DNA from 2 places in the Vagococcus intermedius genome. Region 1 is predicted to be linked to the other one. Evidence: a T-box and tRNA genes for the amino acid it is inferred to sense, from the RefSeq annotation. Region 1 holds a T-box; the other holds one or more tRNA genes.

Region 1 (9,827 bases):
CGATTTAGCTTTAAAAGTAAAAGTTAGAACTCAAGATATCGTGAAATGGGAACAAGGTCAGTTAAAACCATCTCCTGAGGAGTTGGCCAGATTGGCAGCAACCTTTGATGTATCTGTAGCTGATTTTACCATCACTACTAATAAAAATGAGGATCAAGCGATTAGTAGTTCTGGAAAACTAAAATTACTATCACTCTGTGTCATGTTTTTTGCAGGGGTTGTTTTACTCGGTGTATCACTGGTTGATTATGTACAAACTAAACAAATCCATTGGTTAACTCTTGTTGTTGGTTTATTCTTGCTAGTGGACTCGTCTATTTTACTAAAAAAAGGGATTTACAAATAAAAACAACCTGATTAGTTTGACTAATCAGGTTGTTTTTATTTCAAAAGGAGGACACCAATTAAATTTAATATGTTTAAAAATGAAATTTTTTTCTTTTGTGAGTATTACTTACACCTTTATATTAGTATTTAATGAGAATGTAAGATAAAATAAGGAAGATAGATGAATTAATAAATTGGAGGTATAAATAGTATGAAAAAACACAGTATTTTTCCTGTTATTTTAATAAGCTCACTCTTCTTGGTTGCTTGCGGTAAAAAAGAACAGGAAACAGAACCGATTAAAACTGATAAAATAGAACTACCTGAAAAAGAGCACTCAACCTCTCCTAACAAAGCAAACGCTAAAAAAACAGATAATTCAAAAAAAAATGAAAAAACAACTACTTCAACAGAACAAAATAATAAAACAAAAGCGTCTACTAATACTAATAAGTCAAATGCTATTTCAACTGAACAAAAAGATGAGTCAGATTATGCAGATAAACCGGTTCACATCGACACACTATCTGAAGAAATAGAAGCAACACCATCGTCTCAGACTACGTCCCCTACCAATAATAACAATATAATTGAATCACCACAAAATGATTGGGAACAAGAAAATAATACGACGCTAGAAATTGCTCCCACAGAGACTATACATTCTGCAGAGTATGACTCACACTCTGCATCTGAAACAATGCCTTACTACGGTGAGAATGAAGAAGTCGATACTCAAATGTCAGAATACCATGTTCCTTATGATGTGGAAACAAACCAATATCTCGAAGTTCCTATGGATGAGAGTTCTGTTTCTTTTCGCCAAGCATGGATCAATGATCAAATTGAATGGGCTAAAGAAAAAGGCTATGATACTCAATCATTTTCTGACTAATTGTGACTATTACCTAATAAATAAAAACACTTGATATTAATCAAGTGTTTTTATTTATTAATTATTCTCACCAATAATCCCGATTTTCCCTGCACCTAAACCAGTCCATAATAAAACACCTGCTAATAACCAAAGAGACCACATAGGTGTCAACCACGTTCCAGATAAATCATGTAATAACCCAAATAATAAGGGACCAGCGGCTGCTAATAGATAACCAATTGATTGAGCCATCCCTGAAATTTGAGCAGCGTCCACTGCGTTTTTAGTTCGTAAACTAAAAAACATCATGGATAAACTAAATGTAAAGCCACCACTAATACCAATTAAAGATAGAGAAATAGCATTTATTACAATCCCATCGGCCAAAGTAATCCCAACTAAACCTAGAAACATTAAACACACTCCCCATATTACTAAACGGCGTTGATCTGCTACACGTCCTGCTAAAATAGAAACTAAAAAGTTAAAAGGAACGATAAAAATCTGCATCAATGCTAACAGCATGCCAGACGTTTCACCACTAATACCTTTTTCGCTTAGAATTTGAGGTATCCAGGCCAAGAGGCTATAAAAAACTAAAGATTGTAATCCCATAAAAGCACTTATCTTCCAAGCTAAGTGTGATTGCCACATATTGGTTTTATCTTTAATTTCGGATACGATTTTTACAGTTGTTTTGTCTTTCACTTGAGGTATCCAGGCAAGTAAGGCTAAGACACTCATGACTACCCAAATATTAAGTGATGTCTGCCATGTTACTCCCCATTTATTGACTAAGGGTAAGCTAATCCCTGAAGCGATAGCACCTGCTAAATTCATTGCAACAGAATAAATACCTGTCATCATCCCCAATTTATCAGGAAAATCCCGCTTAATTAAACTAGGAACTAAAACATTACCATGTGCGATGGAGATACCAACTAAAGCTGTTCCCACAAATAAATTAATCACACCTGGTAAAGATCTAATAACTAAGCCAATACTTAAAACAAACATTGCCATCAGTAACGTTCGTTCAATCCCAAATTTACGAGCATTTAATGGTGCTAAGATTGAAACAAGGGCGAACGCCAACAACGGTGTTGTAGCTACCATTCCTGCAGTAGTCGAATTTAACTGGTATGATTGACTTATATTTTCAATTAACGGTCCCACTGATGTAAGTGGCGCACGTAAATTAGTCGCAATTAAGACGATTCCTATTAATAAAATAATAGACTGACGTGTTGTTCTTTCTTTCATATATACTTCCTCCTTTTGTTTAAATGTTGGACATTTGGACAATTAGAATAATAACTCGTTTTACTGTATGTTGTCAATAAAAAAAGGAAGAAGCTTATGCTTCTTCCTTAAAGGGTAATGATTTTTGCTGCAAGACTTTCAGATAAATGACTATCTTGATCAATAATAGCCTGAATTAACTCTTCATGAAGTTTATTGGATAGCTCCGCATTGTGATAACCTTCATCTGTTAATTTGGATAATAAAACTTGATAAATATAACTAGTCATTGCTTGATATAATTCAAATAATACACTGTTATGGGCGGCTCTAGCTATTTCTAAATGAAAAGCCCCATCAGTTTCTACTAAGCGTTCCAAATCTGCTTGATTTTCTAGCCTAACTTGCCAAGCATTTTTTATGATGGCTAAATCGTTCGCTGTACGATTCTGAGCAGCTAAATATGCCAAATTTTTTTCTAAAAAACAACGAGCTTCAATCACCTCTTCAGCTTTAGCTAAGCTTAATTGATGATACATATTAGCTTCAAACTTACCACTTGCTAAGACATAAGTCCCATCACCCGGTCTTGCTTCTAATACACCAACTTGAATTAAAGATTGTAAGGCCTCTCTAATCGTATTTCTGCTCACTTCAAATTGCTTAGCTAACTGAGATTCTGTCGGTATTTTAGTCCCAATTGGCCAGGATTTTGATTCTATTTTAATTTCGATTTCGTTAGCAATTTGTTTGGTTAAAGAAAGGCGTACTGGTTTTTTCATCTTACTTCCTCCTCAATGTCTTGCATTTAATAAGCAGTTTTTATATTGGCTAGACAATTATATTAGTAACAATTTAATTAATATTTAAATTGTTGGTGAATTTCATTTAGTCATTTGCTATTTTACGCTATTTTTAAATATCTGGCTATAAAAATTAAGCACCTTTGCCTGCTTGACTTAAATTGATAATCAAAAAACTCTTAATTGTCTAATGATAATGACAATTAAGAGTACACATACATATCTTAATTAAGTATTGGTAAATAATCAGCATAGCCAGCGGCTCGCATTTCCGATTTTGGAATAAATTTTAGAGCCGCACTATTGATACAAAAGCGTTGACCTCCGTCCTCCTGAGGGCCATCATCAAAAACATGTCCCAAATGAGAATTAGCTAATTCACTGCGTACTTCCGTCCTTTCTTGAAAAAGGTTGTTATCTGTATGATAGGTAACAGCCTTCGGTTCGATTGCTCGAGTGAAGCTAGGCCAGCCACAACCTGAATCATACTTATCGGATGAACTAAACAGTGGGACGCCACTCACGATATCAACATAAATTCCTGATTCAAAAGTCTGCCAATATTCATTGGAAAATGGTGGTTCAGTGGCATTTTCTTGCGTTACTTGATAGGAGTCAGAAGATAATATATGACGTAACTCTTCCTTAGTTTTTTGCTGATAAGTAGCCGTTTGATTCATCAATGGCTCTTCAGCTTTGGAAAGATTAATGCAACAATACCCGTAGGGGTGCTTCTTCAGGTATGCTTGATGTGTCTCTTCTGCTCTCACGTAATTTTTAATTTCATCAACTTCTACGACTAAAGGATCTTCATAAATAGATTGCATCTCTAACAACCAGGATTCTATGATTTTCTGTTGCTTATTACTGACAAAATAGATCCCTGTTCGATACTGACTTCCTTGGTCATTTCCTTGTCTATTTAATAATGTTGGATTGATTACCTTAAAAAAATACTCTAATAAATCAGTGAGTGGTAATTTTTCACTATCATAGTAAATTTCGACAGCTTCTGCATGCTGGGTATGTTCCAATAAATGATAATTAGTTTCAGGTACCTTGCCATTAGCATACCCCACTGACACTTTTGTCACACCAGCAATTCGATTAAAATATTCTTCTAATCCCCAAAAACACCCACCGGCTAAATATATCTTCTGACTATCATGATCTTCCTTAACATTTAGTTTCACAAAAAAGTCCTCCTTTTGTAAGTTACATACATTGCGAACATTACTAACAACTTTCTACAACAATTCAACTAATTTAGTTCATTATTTATTAACTTAGTATACTAGACAATTCTCGTATAACCTATTAACTTAACTTGGTAGAATAAATTCTATAAAAAAATACTTATTCTGACTATCTAATTCAGAATAAGTATTTTTTTAGTTAATCCACTGATTTTAGAGATAAGATTGTTTGCTCTTTTGGCAGCTCATAAATGGTCGCGGACTTAGCTTCTAAGTCTAGCTCATTCAAATTAACCTGATGTAACGCTCGATCAGCTTTACTCGAAACATTATAAGTTAATTTTTCATTGTCCATTACAGCTGTATAATGGGTAGTATCACAAAGCTTAGTTTGTGAATTATACACAGTTCCTTCCGGGACGTCGAAATGTGATAAAATATGAAAAGCTTCTGTTACAGCTTGCTCTGAACTCAATTGTTCTGGCATATGACTCACCATATTTGCTGCACGTACAAACCTTGAAGGTGGTGTGAAATCTCCAGGTATGCCCAACAAACCTGATCCTTCGCCAAATCTTCTAACTTCTAATTCAGAAAAATGATTAGTATCTTTATTTTCTGATTGAATATGGACGTAATTACGTAAGTTGGTTAAATGCCACTGAAAATCCGGTGAATTGGTCATAACACCTACTGGGTTATCGATCACTTTCAATGATTTGTTAAGTGGTTCAATGATGATTTTTTCCCCAGTCTTATCGTAAAAGGCAAAATGGAAAGTTAAAGATACTGGTAAACTAGAGGCCTCTTCTAAATCGTACAAATAAATCGAGGTAATCTTTTTTTTAATATCAGCAATTGAGCTGCAAGTAGCCAAGATATAGGAAATAAACATGTCTGAGCGTAGTGCTACTTTATCTTGATCAGACGTAATTGGATAGTCTGGATAGTCAGCGTCACCTGCAAAATAATTAGCGCAGCCAATCAGCCCCTCTTCATTAATTCCATCGAAAAAAGCATACGTATCATCTTCGTAAATAGTCGTTCCTATAAAAGCCTTTTCAGAAATCAATTGATTATTATGTAAGTCTGTTCGGTAATTGAAATTTCTAGGGATAAATACTGGGACAAAATTCATCGGTGAGGCAAACTCCATAGTTCTGCCAGCTGCTAAACCGTTTGGACTTTTAACAAAGATTGTTGTACACATCAAAACACTCCCTTTTTATCAGATTATTATTTTTAAAAGGCACATTTTAAACAAAGTAAGCGTATCTAATTATCAGTTTTTTGTCAACTAGTTACTCTCTATAACGAGATAGCCTATTAATACTTATTTTGAGAGTCAGTAAATCAATCAATATAATGGGTCACTTTGTTATTGACAAAAAAATCATGCTAGTCTAGACTAGTAAGTAATCAAATAAACTATTTTAGTTGAGTTTAGTAGTTTCAGATCACTGTTTTAGAGAGACAACGGATGCTGGAAGTTGTTACATATACTGAAATGAATTACGCTCTTTTATCAAACTAAATGACTCATTCTCATTACGAATGAAAAGCGGCAATTTTTATCAATTGCAAGTTGGGTGGTACCACGGAACTAATACTTCGTCCCTACAAGTCAAAGACTTGTAGGGACTTTTTTATTACTAACTATTAAGGAGAGATTGTATAATGACTATTATTGAGGAATTAACTTGGCGTGATGCCATTAACCAACAAACAGATGCTGAGGGCTTAAAAGAATTGATTAACGAAAAGAAAATTGGCTTATATTGTGGAGTTGATCCTACTGGCGATAGTATGCATATCGGCCACTTAATTCCTTTTATGATGATGAAACGTTTCCAATTACATGGTCATCATCCGCATATCGTGATCGGTGGGGCAACTGGAACGATAGGCGATCCTAGCGGTCGTACATCTGAACGTCAATTACAAACTTTAGAGCAAGTTCAAGCGAATGTTGATGCCTTAACTGCTCAAATGCAACACTTATTTGATTTTGATGATGTGACTTCTCAAGGTAGCTTGACAATGGTTAACAACTACGATTGGACTCATGATATGAGTTTATTAGATTTTCTACGTGATTATGGTAAAAATTTTAATATTAATACTATGTTGGCTAAAGATATTGTTTCAAGTCGGTTGGATACGGGTATCTCATTTACTGAGTTTACTTACCAAATTTTACAATCTATGGATTTTTTACATTTATACCGTAAACATGATGTTCAATTACAAATTGGTGGTGCTGATCAGTGGGGAAATATTACAGCAGGACTAGATTTAATTCGTAAAAAAGAAGGAACAGAAGCAAAAGCCTTCGGTTTAACTATCCCATTAATGTTAAAAGCTGACGGAACTAAGTTTGGTAAAACGGCTGGGGGAGCCGTTTGGTTAGACCCAAATAAAACATCACCTTTTGAATTTTACCAATTCTGGTTAAATCAAGATGACCGTGATGTTGTAAAATACTTAAAATTCTTTACCTTTTTAACACAAGCGGAAATTCAAGCTCTAGCAGAAAAAGTTGAAAACGAGCCACATCTAAGAGCAGCTCAAAAAACTTTAGCCGCTGAGATGACACGTTTTGTTCACGGACAAGAAGCATTAGATGAATCTCTACTAATTACGCAAGCTTTATTTTCCGGTGAAGTTAAACAGCTGACTGCCGATCAAATTGGTGAAGGGTTTAAAAATATGCCTTCTGCTGAACTTACGCTGTCTGAAGACTTATCTTTAGTTGATTTCCTAATTGAAACAAAAATTGAACCTTCGAAACGTCAAGCTCGAGAAGATATTAAAAATGGTGCGATTACCGTCAATGGTGATAAGCAAACAGATGTAGACTTTATGATGACGCGTAGTAATTCATTTGATGAACGCTTTATCCTAGTTAGAAAAGGTAAAAAGAAATATACTTTAATACATTTAACTAAGTAAATAAAAAAGACAGCCTATTAGGTTGTCTTTTTATTTACTTTCGATAGACTCTAAAACTTTTGTGAGTATTCAGTAATGGGTGAGTTACCTGCTTTATCATCAGTTAAATCAGATAACTTAAATCATTTATTTTATGAATGATATGTTGACCTGTTTCAGTTATTTCTAAAAATGACACACCGCCTTCTACTCCAGAAAATGTTGCCTCTTTTAAACCGTGCAACTCTCTATCTAAAAACATAGCGTGAAAAAGTGATAGAATTTCTCCATGAGATACAATAATAATTGTTTTGTACTCGAAGGTTAATACTTTTTGGTAAAATGGCACGAGCTGATCCCAAGCCGAATCCACAATATTTTTGTCAGAAATATTAGTCCTCAGCCCTTTTTCATAACCGACTTTGACTATATTTAATAGATTATTTAAAGCAGCTGTGGTATTTTTAGCTCTTAATAAATCAGATGTATAAAGAACTATTTCCTCATCACCAAGTTCTTTCAACAAATTTTCAGCAATTTTATTAGCCTGTTCTTTACCAGTATCTGTTAAATCCCAGTCTATTAGTGATTCAACCTGATGATTATAATTATTTACTGCTTCTGGGTGTTGAACTGTTATGATTTTCATAGCCTTCCCTCATTTCAACCTAATTTTAACGTTTCTTTATTTTCAGATTATCACATCATTGAAATTACAACAAGCCTTACCCTCCCTTAAGAAAATATATCATTTATTCAGAAAAAGTTCCCTTGCTTTCTACTACTATAAAAACTATGATAAAATAGTAGTAGTGATGATTACGAGTTATTTTACAGGAGGTTATGTTCTCATGATTATTTTAAAAACAGACGATATAAACAGTCAAATTTATCAAGATGCGCTGGCTATCCGTAAACAAGTCTTTGTAGCCGAACAAAATATTCCTGAAACCATTGAAATTTCAGAAGAAAACCAAGCCGTTTATTTTGTCTCCTATAACCACCTTAAACAGCCCTTAGGAACATGTCGTATTAAATTGGTTGCCAATAATACTTATAAAATACAACGTTTTGCAGTCTTGAAAAGTGCTCGTAAACGACATATTGGCACACGTCTTTTAGAAGCTGTCGAATCATATGCAAAAAGTAAACATGTTACAGCCATCAAATTAGAAGCACAGTGTAGCGCTCAAGGCTTTTATGAACGATGTCATTACAATCCTACTAGTGATATTTTTTACGAAGCTGGGATTCCTCACCAAGAGATGAAAAAAGAACTAGTCTAATTTATTAGACTAGTTCTTTTTCTCTAAGTAGTTAAAATTAGCTACTGCGCCTAGTAAATTAGCACGATTTCCTAACTTAGACTGTTTAATTATAGGTTTTACCAAAGGTAATTCGGAAATTTCCATAATCCTATTTATTTCTTGTTCTAAGTAGTCAAACAATAAAGATTGCCTACTAATACCGCCACCGATAGAAATGATTTCTGGATCTATAATTGTTTGTAGGTTAAATAACTGCTTAACAAAAACTTTAATGTAGTTTTCAAATAATTTTACTGCATATTTATCGCCTTCAGTTAGTTTTTCAAAAAAGTAATAACCGTCGACTTCTGTTTTTTCTTTCCCTATTAAATCAGCGTAGTGATGACATAGCATTTTAGAACTACAAATCATAGCAAAAGAATCTTTCTTAGCGTCTGAATCTGCTTGTGTTTGAATCGATGAAAATTCACCTGCACTTAAATGATGACCTTTTAGCAACGTATTGTTAACGATAATTCCACCACCAATACCTGTTCCAATAACTAAAGCGATGCCAGTCTCTGTCCCTTGTAAAACTCCTAACCATTTCTCTCCTAAGGCTGCACATTTTCCATCATTTTCTAAAGCGACTTTTGTTTGACAAGCTTCTTCTAATAATTTTTTGACATTTTGTTGATGGAGAAATTTTAAAGCGCCACCATGTAGCATATAACCCGTTTTTGAGTTCACCACCCCAGGTAGACTAACAGCAAGTGGTAAAGGTTGATTGCCTGCCAATAATTGATAGATAGCGCTTATTTTTTCTAAAAACATCTGTTGATCTGTTGGTGTTGGACAATTATTTTCTTGCTTAATATTTCCTAAATCATCAATTAAAGCGTATTTAATTGCACTACCTCCAATATCAAGACAAACATAGTGTCTTACTCCCATAAATCACCCTCCTTTATTCATCATAATATTATAACATATATCCAGCCGTAAAAAATACCAGCCAACCAACTAAAAGATAGGTTGATTGGTTGGTATTTTTTTATCTAAGCGATAATTTTCGGGTAAGTAATTTTATTATGACAGTCAAAGCTAAACTAATGACTAGAGCTATAACCATCACAGACCATTGATTATTCTCAATAAAATACAGCATATCATTAATGATTGGATAAATTCTTTCCGCTACAAA
Region 2 (9,827 bases), 390 kb from region 1:
ATAAAAGTGAGCAAACAGTATCTGATGACTACTTCTCAAAAAATACTTTTTTATATTTCTATCATATTTTTTATGTTGTTATTAACACCATAAAAATAAAAAATGTGTTCAAAGCATAACTTTCACGTTAAGCCTCAAACACATTTTTAAAGTAATTCTAAATTAATGTTACTAAATACTATATCCAATTAAATTGTTCTTTCAAGACTGACATTTTATTTTTTGAAAGTGGAACCTGAGAATTATTTTTGTCAGATAAAACTAAGGTAGAACTATTTTTTGTATAACTTCTCATTTCTATAACTTTTTGAAAATTAATCAAATAAGACCGGTGACTACGAAAAAAACCAAAATGTTCTAGTTTTTGTTCAAGTTCTGAAATTGAATATGTTGTCTCATATGTTGATTCATCTAAATATATATAACATATTGAATTTATTACTTCAATGAAATTTATATCACTCGGATTAATAAAATAAGTGACTCCATTTTTCTTACTTAATATTTTAGTAATCTCATTTTTATTTTGTATCTGCTTTATTTCTATAAATTTCCTTTGCTCATTTAGCAGTAATAATTTATCACATTTAAATTCTTCTAACATTTCTATTGTAGGCAAAAAGATAATGACCGAAATATCATAGCTAGATAAAATTTCTAAACAATTTAGATACATTTTAACTTGATTTACAGTAAGATCTAGTAAAGGATTCTGTATAAGAAACAAATCTCCATGTCTAATAAATGAAGCTAGTAATTGAACTCTTCTTATTTGTCCCAAATTAAGCTTGCTAATTCTTTCATACCTCACATCTGATAAAAAAAATAAATTAAATAATTTCTCTTTATTAAAACTTGCTCCAATATTTACTTCATCACAAAAATTAATAAAACAATTAACACTTAATTTTTCATAGTACTTATCTTCAGAATAGATATAAATTGTTTTAGAAGACTCATTTATTATTTCGCCGCTAGTAACAGATTCTTGGTTTGAAAATATTGATATCAATGTTTTACTAATGGCATTTTCTACTTGTATCCATGTGATATCCCCTTTTTTAATAGTGAGATTTACAGAATTTAAAATTGGTGAACCTTTATAATTTTTAGTCACATTATTAATATTTAAAATATTCAACCTATCTCACTTCTTTTCAATTCATTAAATTATATTAAAAAATAATTTGTTCATTAAATTTAATTACTTTCAGGTTTTTTTAGCTTAACGAAAAGATAGTACATCAAAATAGAAAAGACACCTGTCCCACTAATAAGTATTTTCCAGTTATTATAAAAATATGATAGAAATAAAAGAACTATTACAACAGATACATAAATTAAAATTGTTAAATTTAATTGCTTACTACTCATGATAACTCTCCTCCTATTCTGGTAACACAAAACTGTCTATCCATCAAGAAACTACCTAGTAATATAATACTAGCAACTCTACTTCTATTAGTCAATGTATTATGAAAAACAAAAAAAAGATACAGCAACATTCCGAAAACGTTGTTGTATCTTTTATACCGGTGGCCGGGGTCGAACCGGCACGACCTTGCGGTCACAGGATTTTGAGTCCAGCGCGTCTGCCAATTCCGCCACACCGGCTAATTAATAAAAAAGGCGGTAACCGGATTTGAACCGATGATAAAGGTTTTGCAGACCTCTGCCTTACCACTTGGCTATACCGCCATATTTATATAAAACTGGGCTAGCTGGATTCGAACCAACGAATGACAGAGTCAAAGTCTGTTGCCTTACCGCTTGGCGATAGCCCAAAATGAAATAGGCGGATGATGGGAATCGAACCCACGCGTGTCGGAACCACAATCCGATGTGTTAACCACTTCACCACATCCGCCATATTTAATATTAAAAAAAAGGGCGGATGATGGGAATCGAACCCACGCGTGTCGGAACCACAATCCGATGTGTTAACCACTTCACCACATCCGCCATATTTAATATTTAAAACAGGGGTAGTAGGAATCGAACCCACGCTGACGGTTTTGGAGACCGTAGTTCTACCGCTAAACTATACCCCTAACATGTAATGGAGGAAAGTGGATTCGAACCACTGAACCCTAAGGAACGGATTTACAGTCCGTCGCGTTTAGCCACTTCGCTATTCCTCCAAATGGTGGCTTGAGACAGAATCGAACTGCCGACACCTTGAGCTTCAATCAAGTGCTCTACCAACTGAGCTATCAAGCCTAATTTGAAAATTATAAATATTCATATTTAATATAAATGGCGGTCTGGACGGGACTCGAACCCGCGACCTCCTGCGTGACAGGCAGGCATTCTAACCAGCTGAACTACCAAACCACTATAATTTTCATCAATATTAAAATTAATATTGAATGACCCGTACGGGAATCGAACCCGTGATACCGCCGTGAAAGGGCGGTGTCTTAACCGCTTGACCAACGGGCCTTAAGACACTTATTACTTTAAAACGGAGAGTAAGGGATTCGAACCCTTGAGACAGTTTCCCGCCTACACGCTTTCCAAGCGTGCTCCTTCGGCCTCTCGGACAACTCTCCAGGTTGATTTTTCCTTGAATCTATTTTAAAGTTACTCCGGCAGTAGGACTCGAACCTACGACATCATGATTAACAGTCATGCGCTACTACCAACTGAGCTATGCCGGAATAATATCTAAGCGTGGCGACGTCCTACTCTCACAGGGGGAAACCCCCAACTACCATCGGCGCTAAGAAGCTTAACTTCTGTGTTCGGCATGGGAACAGGTGTATCCTTCTTGCCATCATCACCACACTCTTAGATATTTATTAAATTGAGTAATTGCTCACTCAAAACTGGATGTTAAAGCTTAATCAAAACATTCCTTGATCCTACGTTTAAATTCTTGGTTAAGTCCTCGACCGATTAGTACTAGTCCGCTCCATACATCACTGTACTTCCACTCCTAGCCTATCTACCTGATCGTCTCTCAGGGGTCTTACTTTCCGAAGAAATGGGAAATCTCATCTTGAGGGGGGCTTCACGCTTAGATGCTTTCAGCGTTTATCCCGTCCACACGTAGCTACCCAGCAATGCCCTTGGCAGAACAACTGGTACACCAGCGGTGTGTCCATCCCGGTCCTCTCGTACTAAGGACAGCTCCTCTCAAATTTCCTACGCCCGCGACGGATAGGGACCGAACTGTCTCACGACGTTCTGAACCCAGCTCGCGTGCCGCTTTAATGGGCGAACAGCCCAACCCTTGGGACCGACTACAGCCCCAGGATGCGACGAGCCGACATCGAGGTGCCAAACCTCCCCGTCGATGTGGACTCTTGGGGGAGATAAGCCTGTTATCCCCAGGGTAGCTTTTATCCGTTGAGCGATGGCCCTTCCATGCGGAACCACCGGATCACTAAGTCCGTCTTTCGACCCTGCTCGACTTGTAGGTCTCGCAGTCAAGCTCCCTTATGCCTTTGCACTCTACGAATGATTTCCAACCATTCTGAGGGAACCTTTGAGCGCCTCCGTTACTCTTTAGGAGGCGACCGCCCCAGTCAAACTGCCCATCTGACACTGTCTCCCGCCACGATAAGTGGCGCGGGTTAGAATGGTCATAACACAAGGGTAGTATCCCACCAACGCCTCCTTCGATACTAGCGTACCGAGCTCTACGGCTCCTACCTATCCTGTACATGTGTCACAAACATTCAATATCAAACTACAGTAAAGCTCCATGGGGTCTTTCCGTCCTGTCGCGGGTAACCTGCATCTTCACAGGTACTAAAATTTCACCGAGTCTCTCGTTGAGACAGTGCCCAAATCGTTACGCCTTTCGTGCGGGTCGGAACTTACCCGACAAGGAATTTCGCTACCTTAGGACCGTTATAGTTACGGCCGCCGTTTACTGGGGCTTCAATTCTGAGCTTCGCATAAAGCTAACCCATCCTCTTAACCTTCCAGCACCGGGCAGGCGTCAGCCCCTATACGTCATCTTTCGATTTTGCAGAGACCTGTGTTTTTGATAAACAGTCGCTTGGGCCTATTCACTGCGGCTGGTCCGGAGACCAGCACCCCTTCTCCCGAAGTTACGGGGTCATTTTGCCGAGTTCCTTAACGAGAGTTCGCTCGCTCACCTTAGGCTACTCGCCTCGACTACCTGTGTCGGTTTGCGGTACGGGCAGTTGTATTCTAACTAGAAGCTTTTCTTGGCAGTGTGACATCAGAAACTTCGGTACTTTATTTCCCTCCCCATCACAACTTGTCCTTAAAGACGTAAGCATTTTACTCACATCAAGACTTGTTGCTTGGCCACACACTTCCAGTCGTGTGGATTTCTTAGCCTACTGCGTCCCTCCATTGGTCAAACAAATACTACTGGTACAGGAATATCAACCTGTTGTCCATCGCCTACGCCTATCGGCCTCGGCTTAGGTCCCGACTAACCCTGGGAGGACGAGCCTTCCCCAGGAAACCTTAGTCATACGGTGGACAGGATTCTCACCTGTCTTTCGCTACTCATACCGGCATTCTCACTTCTAAGCGCTCCAGTAGTCCTCACGATCTACCTTCAACGCCCTTAGAACGCTCTCCTACCAATGTACAAAAGTACATTCCACAGCTTCGGTAATATGTTTAGCCCCGGTACATTTTCGGCGCAGGGTCACTCGACTAGTGAGCTATTACGCACTCTTTAAATGGTGGCTGCTTCTAAGCCAACATCCTAGTTGTCTGTGCAACCCCACATCCTTTTCCACTTAACATATATTTTGGGACCTTAGCTGGTGGTCTGGGCTGTTTCCCTTTCGACTACGGATCTTATCACTCGCAGTCTGACTCCCGGATATGAATGGATGGCATTCGGAGTTTATCTGAATTCGGTAACCCGAGATGGGCCCCTAGTCCAAACAGTGGCTCTACCTCCATCATTCTTAATCCGAGGCTAGCCCTAAAGCTATTTCGGAGAGAACCAGCTATCTCCAAGTTCGATTGGAATTTCTCCGCTACCCACAGCTCATCCCCGCACTTTTCAACGTACGTGGGTTCGGTCCTCCAGTGCGTTTTACCGCACCTTCAACCTGGCCATGGGTAGATCACATGGTTTCGGGTCTACGACAACATACTCAAGCGCCCTATTCAGACTCGCTTTCGCTACGGCTCCGACTCTTCATCTTAACCTCGCATGCTATCGTAACTCGCCGGTTCATTCTACAAAAGGCACGCCATCACCCATTAACGGGCTTTGACTTGTTGTAGGCACACGGTTTCAGGATCTATTTCACTCCCCTCCCGGGGTGCTTTTCACCTTTCCCTCACGGTACTGGTTCACTATCGGTCACTAGAGAGTATTTAGCCTTGCGGGATGGTCCCCGCGGATTCCGACGGAATTTCTCGTGTTCCGCCGTACTCAGGATACTCATAGGTGTGTGATCAATTTCGCCTACGGGGCTTTTACCCACTACGGCTGACCTTTCCAGGTCGATTCGACTATCCATCACAACTACCATATTTGAGTCCTACAACCCCAAGAAGCAAGCTTCTTGGTTTGGGCTCTTACCGTTTCGCTCGCCGCTACTAAGGTAATCGAATTTTCTTTCTCTTCCTGCAGGTACTTAGATGTTTCAGTTCTCTGCGTCTCACCTCATATACCTATGTATTCAGTATATGATGACAGCCTATGACAGCTGCCGGGTTTCCCCATTCGGAAATCTCTGGATCATAGCTTACTTACAGCTCCCCAAAGCATATCGGAGTTAGTCCCGTCCTTCATCGTCTTCTAGTGCCAAGGCATCCACCGTGCGCCCTTATTAACTTAACCTAATTTACTAACATTAATGTTAGATTTTTGACTTCCACATGTAGCGATACATGCTCCATCAATCCTTTAAACAGCGTTTTGAACTTTGTTTAAAAACTCTATGAATAGTACTAATGTACTTATCATCAACGCGGTGTTCTCGGTTTGTTTTGATTAATTATATCTTTAACTATCCAGTTTTCAATGAACAATAAGTTTGAGAGTAGACCTCTCAAAACTGAACAAAGTGACTTACCTGTAGGATTCCGTTATATTCCTTAGAAAGGAGGTGATCCAGCCGCACCTTCCGATACGGCTACCTTGTTACGACTTCACCCCAATCATCTATCCCACCTTAGGCGGCTGGCTCCAAAAGGTTACCTCACCGACTTCGGGTGTTACAAACTCTCGTGGTGTGACGGGCGGTGTGTACAAGGCCCGGGAACGTATTCACCGCGGCGTTCTGATCCGCGATTACTAGCGATTCCGGCTTCATGTAGGCGAGTTGCAGCCTACAATCCGAACTGAGAATGGCTTTAAGAGATTAGCTTGGCCTCGCGACCTTGCGACTCGTTGTACCATCCATTGTAGCACGTGTGTAGCCCAGGTCATAAGGGGCATGATGATTTGACGTCATCCCCACCTTCCTCCGGTTTATCACCGGCAGTCTCGCTAGAGTGCCCAACTTAATGATGGCAACTAACAATAGGGGTTGCGCTCGTTGCGGGACTTAACCCAACATCTCACGACACGAGCTGACGACAACCATGCACCACCTGTCACTTTGTCCCCGAAGGGAAAGCTCTATCTCTAGAGTGGTCAAAGGATGTCAAGACCTGGTAAGGTTCTTCGCGTTGCTTCGAATTAAACCACATGCTCCACCGCTTGTGCGGGCCCCCGTCAATTCCTTTGAGTTTCAGTCTTGCGACCGTACTCCCCAGGCGGAGTGCTTAATGCGTTAACTGCAGCACTGAAGGGCGGAAACCCTCCAACACTTAGCACTCATCGTTTACGGCGTGGACTACCAGGGTATCTAATCCTGTTTGCTCCCCACGCTTTCGAGCCTCAGTGTCAGTTACAGACCAGAGAGTCGCCTTCGCCACTGGTGTTCCTCCATATATCTACGCATTTCACCGCTACACATGGAATTCCACTCTCCTCTTCTGCACTCAAGTTCTCCAGTTTCCAATGACCCTCCCCGGTTGAGCCGGGGGCTTTCACATCAGACTTAAAGAACCACCTGCGCTCGCTTTACGCCCAATAAATCCGGACAACGCTTGCCACCTACGTATTACCGCGGCTGCTGGCACGTAGTTAGCCGTGGCTTTCTGGTTAGATACCGTCAAGGTGGGAACAGTTACTCTCCCACTTGTTCTTCTCTAACAACAGAGTTTTACGATCCGAAAACCTTCTTCACTCACGCGGCGTTGCTCGGTCAGACTTTCGTCCATTGCCGAAGATTCCCTACTGCTGCCTCCCGTAGGAGTCTGGGCCGTGTCTCAGTCCCAGTGTGGCCGATCACCCTCTCAGGTCGGCTACGCATCATCGTCTTGGTGAGCCATTACCTCACCAACTAACTAATGCGGCGCGGGTCCATCCTTCAGTGACACCCGAAAGCGTCTTTCATAGTTCTGCCATGCGGCAAAACCAATTATGCGGTATTAGCACCTGTTTCCAAGTGTTATCCCCCGCTGAAGGGTAGGTTACCCACGTGTTACTCACCCGTCCGCCACTCTTCTTATATGAAAGGTGCAAGCACCTTTCGAAGAAGCGTTCGACTTGCATGTATTAGGCACGCCGCCAGCGTTCGTCCTGAGCCAGGATCAAACTCTCAATAAAAGTTATGATTAAGACCGAAGTCTTTAGCTCATTAATGATTGCTAGCGAATTACTTCACTATACAGTTTTAATATAAAACTGATAAAAATTTTTGTGTTGTTATCTTACTAAAAGATAACATCCTACACGTTTGGTTCGTCTTACTTTGTTCAGTTTTCAAAGGTCTAAATCTTGTCGCTTTAGCAACTCATTTATAATATCATGTTTAGTTGTCATTGTCAACAACTTTTTAAAATATTTTTTTGAGTTGTTTCAACGAAGTCTTGCGACTTGTTTTAGCAACTTAATCATAATATCACGCTTAGTTGTTGTTGTCAACTATTTTTCAAAATTAATTTATCAGTTTTGAAATAATGATATAACAATTTTTTCAAACTATCTTTTTAAATTAATCTAAAAAGATCATAACGTCCTTGTGTGTCTCTTAAGGACATGTATTAATATACCAACTGCTTTATAAAATTGCAAGTCTTTTTAACACTTTTTCCTGATTTTTTCAAAAATAATTTTTTTCTACTATATTATGTTTGAATTAATGACTCTAATAAAAAGAACCTCAAATTTTGAGGTTCTTTTTATTAGAGTCATTAGGATACCTACGAAGCGCTTTTTTCAGCTGCCTCTTGGCAATCTGGACACAAACCGTATAATTCCATTCTATGCTCATTTATTTTAAATCCTGTTAATTGTTCTGTGGCAGCTTCTACGTCTTCTAGACCTGGGTAATACGTATCAACTATTTTTCCACAGGTTTCGCAGATTGCATGATAATGTCGTTGTGAGCTAAAATCAAAACGACTAGAAGCATCTCCATATGCCATCTCTTGAACAAATCCAATTTTCGTAAACAAGCGTAAATTATTATAAACAGTCGCGACACTCATACTTGGAAATCTTTCAACCAATGCTTTGTAAATATCATCTGCTGTTGGATGTGTATGGCTTTCAATTAGATACTCTAAGATAGCATAACGTTGTGGTGTGATCCTAATATCAGATTCTTTCAATTGTTGAATCGCTTCATCAACTTTTAATTGCGTCATCTCTTCTCCCCATTTCTTACTATTAATCTTATAATACTCTTTTATTTGGTTTTTTTCAAGAAAGCATTACTATGTAATAATTATTCTTGTTTGTGACATCTTGTCACTACCCTTTAGACAAACCTGTCTATTTAACTTTCTTCATTTGTCATCTTTCTCTAAAAAAAAAGACCCTGATTTTTCAGGCTCTTTTTTAGCATATTTTATAACATATTTTTAAAAATTGTTTCCAGATCACGAATCTTCGTTGCTTGAATCATAATGCCCATATTACTTTGATTTTCTGTTGTAGCGGGAATCATAGTATCAATTGGATGTTCTTCCATCAAACCTGCTTCTGTTAACCGAAAAACATCAGACGTAATACCTACTAAACAAATATCTTGGTTAGCTAAGTTTTCACGATCATATGTAAAGACCGGGCCTCCTGCATAGCCTGGATACATTGTTGTATTGACAAGAAATTTAGCTGCGCCACGATAAGATTGATCGATACCTGTTGTGGTCATACCACAACTAATAAAGGCTTCATGCTCTCCCAGTTCATTTACTGAGTTTGGATAAGCAATCACCGCCACATCCTCCATCGCATTAAACGTATCTTCTGGAGTTGGTAAAATTCCCTCATCTAAAAAATGAATAGATGATTGCAAGCCATTTTTTTCAATATATTTAATAATTGGCGTAATACGTACAGCAGCTAAATCCACTGACTCGTCGGGATGAACCACAATATTCTGCGCCAATTTATTCAAATCAAAAATAACTTCTTCGAATTCTATTTCATGGGGCTCTTTTATCTGTAGAGCCACTTCTAGTTCAGTTGCCCCTACAAGAGCACGACGATTGGTTATCAACGTTGGAATAAACCCACGTTCGTCATTTGTTACGAACATATAAAAGAAACCAGTGGCCACAGCTCCTGTATTAGCTTGTATTCTTACAGTAGTATTGGTTAGGGTTTGTAAAATAGACAAAATAATCACACTCCTCTTTCAAGAATAATTATAGCAATTTTATCCTTAAATACCTACCATCCAGAGATAAGATACTTTATCCAAATTTTCTTACTTTACTATATTATGGATAAAAAGTAAGCACTCTGTTTTTTTATAAATAGGTTGCCACTAGATTATCGTTGTAATCTTTCTTTGAGTTTGTCACTATTAACCCCA

Evidence for each region. A T-box is a leader RNA that pairs with one kind of tRNA and senses whether it is charged. The one in region 1 lies ahead of tyrS (tyrosine--tRNA ligase), so its partner is inferred to be a tRNA-Tyr.
Region 2: it encodes a tRNA-Tyr, which carries the amino acid that the T-box ahead of tyrS (tyrosine--tRNA ligase) is inferred to sense. The anticodon was not compared.

What each region holds. Positions count from the first base shown of each region.
Region 1 is NZ_CP110232.1:1,204,999-1,214,825, forward strand. It holds gene OL234_RS05550 (helix-turn-helix domain-containing protein) at 1-346, shown strand, start outside; gene OL234_RS05555 (hypothetical protein) at 539-1,222, shown strand; gene OL234_RS05560 (CynX/NimT family MFS transporter) at 1,280-2,467, opposite strand; gene OL234_RS05565 (FadR/GntR family transcriptional regulator) at 2,575-3,228, opposite strand; gene msrB (peptide-methionine (R)-S-oxide reductase MsrB) at 3,474-4,442, opposite strand; gene OL234_RS05575 (linear amide C-N hydrolase) at 4,645-5,655, opposite strand; T-box leader at 5,870-6,067, shown strand; gene tyrS (tyrosine--tRNA ligase) at 6,123-7,397, shown strand; gene OL234_RS05585 (phosphoglycerate mutase family protein) at 7,501-8,025, opposite strand; gene OL234_RS05590 (GNAT family N-acetyltransferase) at 8,228-8,662, shown strand; gene OL234_RS05595 (ROK family protein) at 8,672-9,577, opposite strand; gene OL234_RS05600 (hypothetical protein) at 9,678-9,827, opposite strand, start outside.
Region 2 is NZ_CP110232.1:814,804-824,630, reverse strand. It holds gene OL234_RS03795 (LytTR family transcriptional regulator DNA-binding domain-containing protein) at 179-1,141, opposite strand; gene OL234_RS03790 (hypothetical protein) at 1,201-1,374, opposite strand; tRNA gene OL234_RS03785 (tRNA-Leu) at 1,531-1,614, opposite strand; tRNA gene OL234_RS03780 (tRNA-Cys) at 1,628-1,698, opposite strand; tRNA gene OL234_RS03775 (tRNA-Gln) at 1,713-1,784, opposite strand; tRNA gene OL234_RS03770 (tRNA-His) at 1,795-1,867, opposite strand; tRNA gene OL234_RS03765 (tRNA-His) at 1,890-1,962, opposite strand; tRNA gene OL234_RS03760 (tRNA-Trp) at 1,981-2,051, opposite strand; tRNA gene OL234_RS03755 (tRNA-Tyr) at 2,061-2,141, opposite strand; tRNA gene OL234_RS03750 (tRNA-Phe) at 2,145-2,220, opposite strand; tRNA gene OL234_RS03745 (tRNA-Asp) at 2,258-2,334, opposite strand; tRNA gene OL234_RS03740 (tRNA-Glu) at 2,371-2,442, opposite strand; tRNA gene OL234_RS03735 (tRNA-Ser) at 2,466-2,552, opposite strand; tRNA gene OL234_RS03730 (tRNA-Asn) at 2,587-2,660, opposite strand; rRNA gene rrf (5S ribosomal RNA) at 2,672-2,787, opposite strand; rRNA gene OL234_RS03720 (23S ribosomal RNA) at 2,879-5,791, opposite strand; rRNA gene OL234_RS03715 (16S ribosomal RNA) at 6,053-7,609, opposite strand; gene OL234_RS03710 (Fur family transcriptional regulator) at 8,206-8,652, opposite strand; gene OL234_RS03705 (trypsin-like peptidase domain-containing protein) at 8,856-9,629, opposite strand; gene OL234_RS03700 (MepB family protein) at 9,785-9,827, opposite strand, start outside.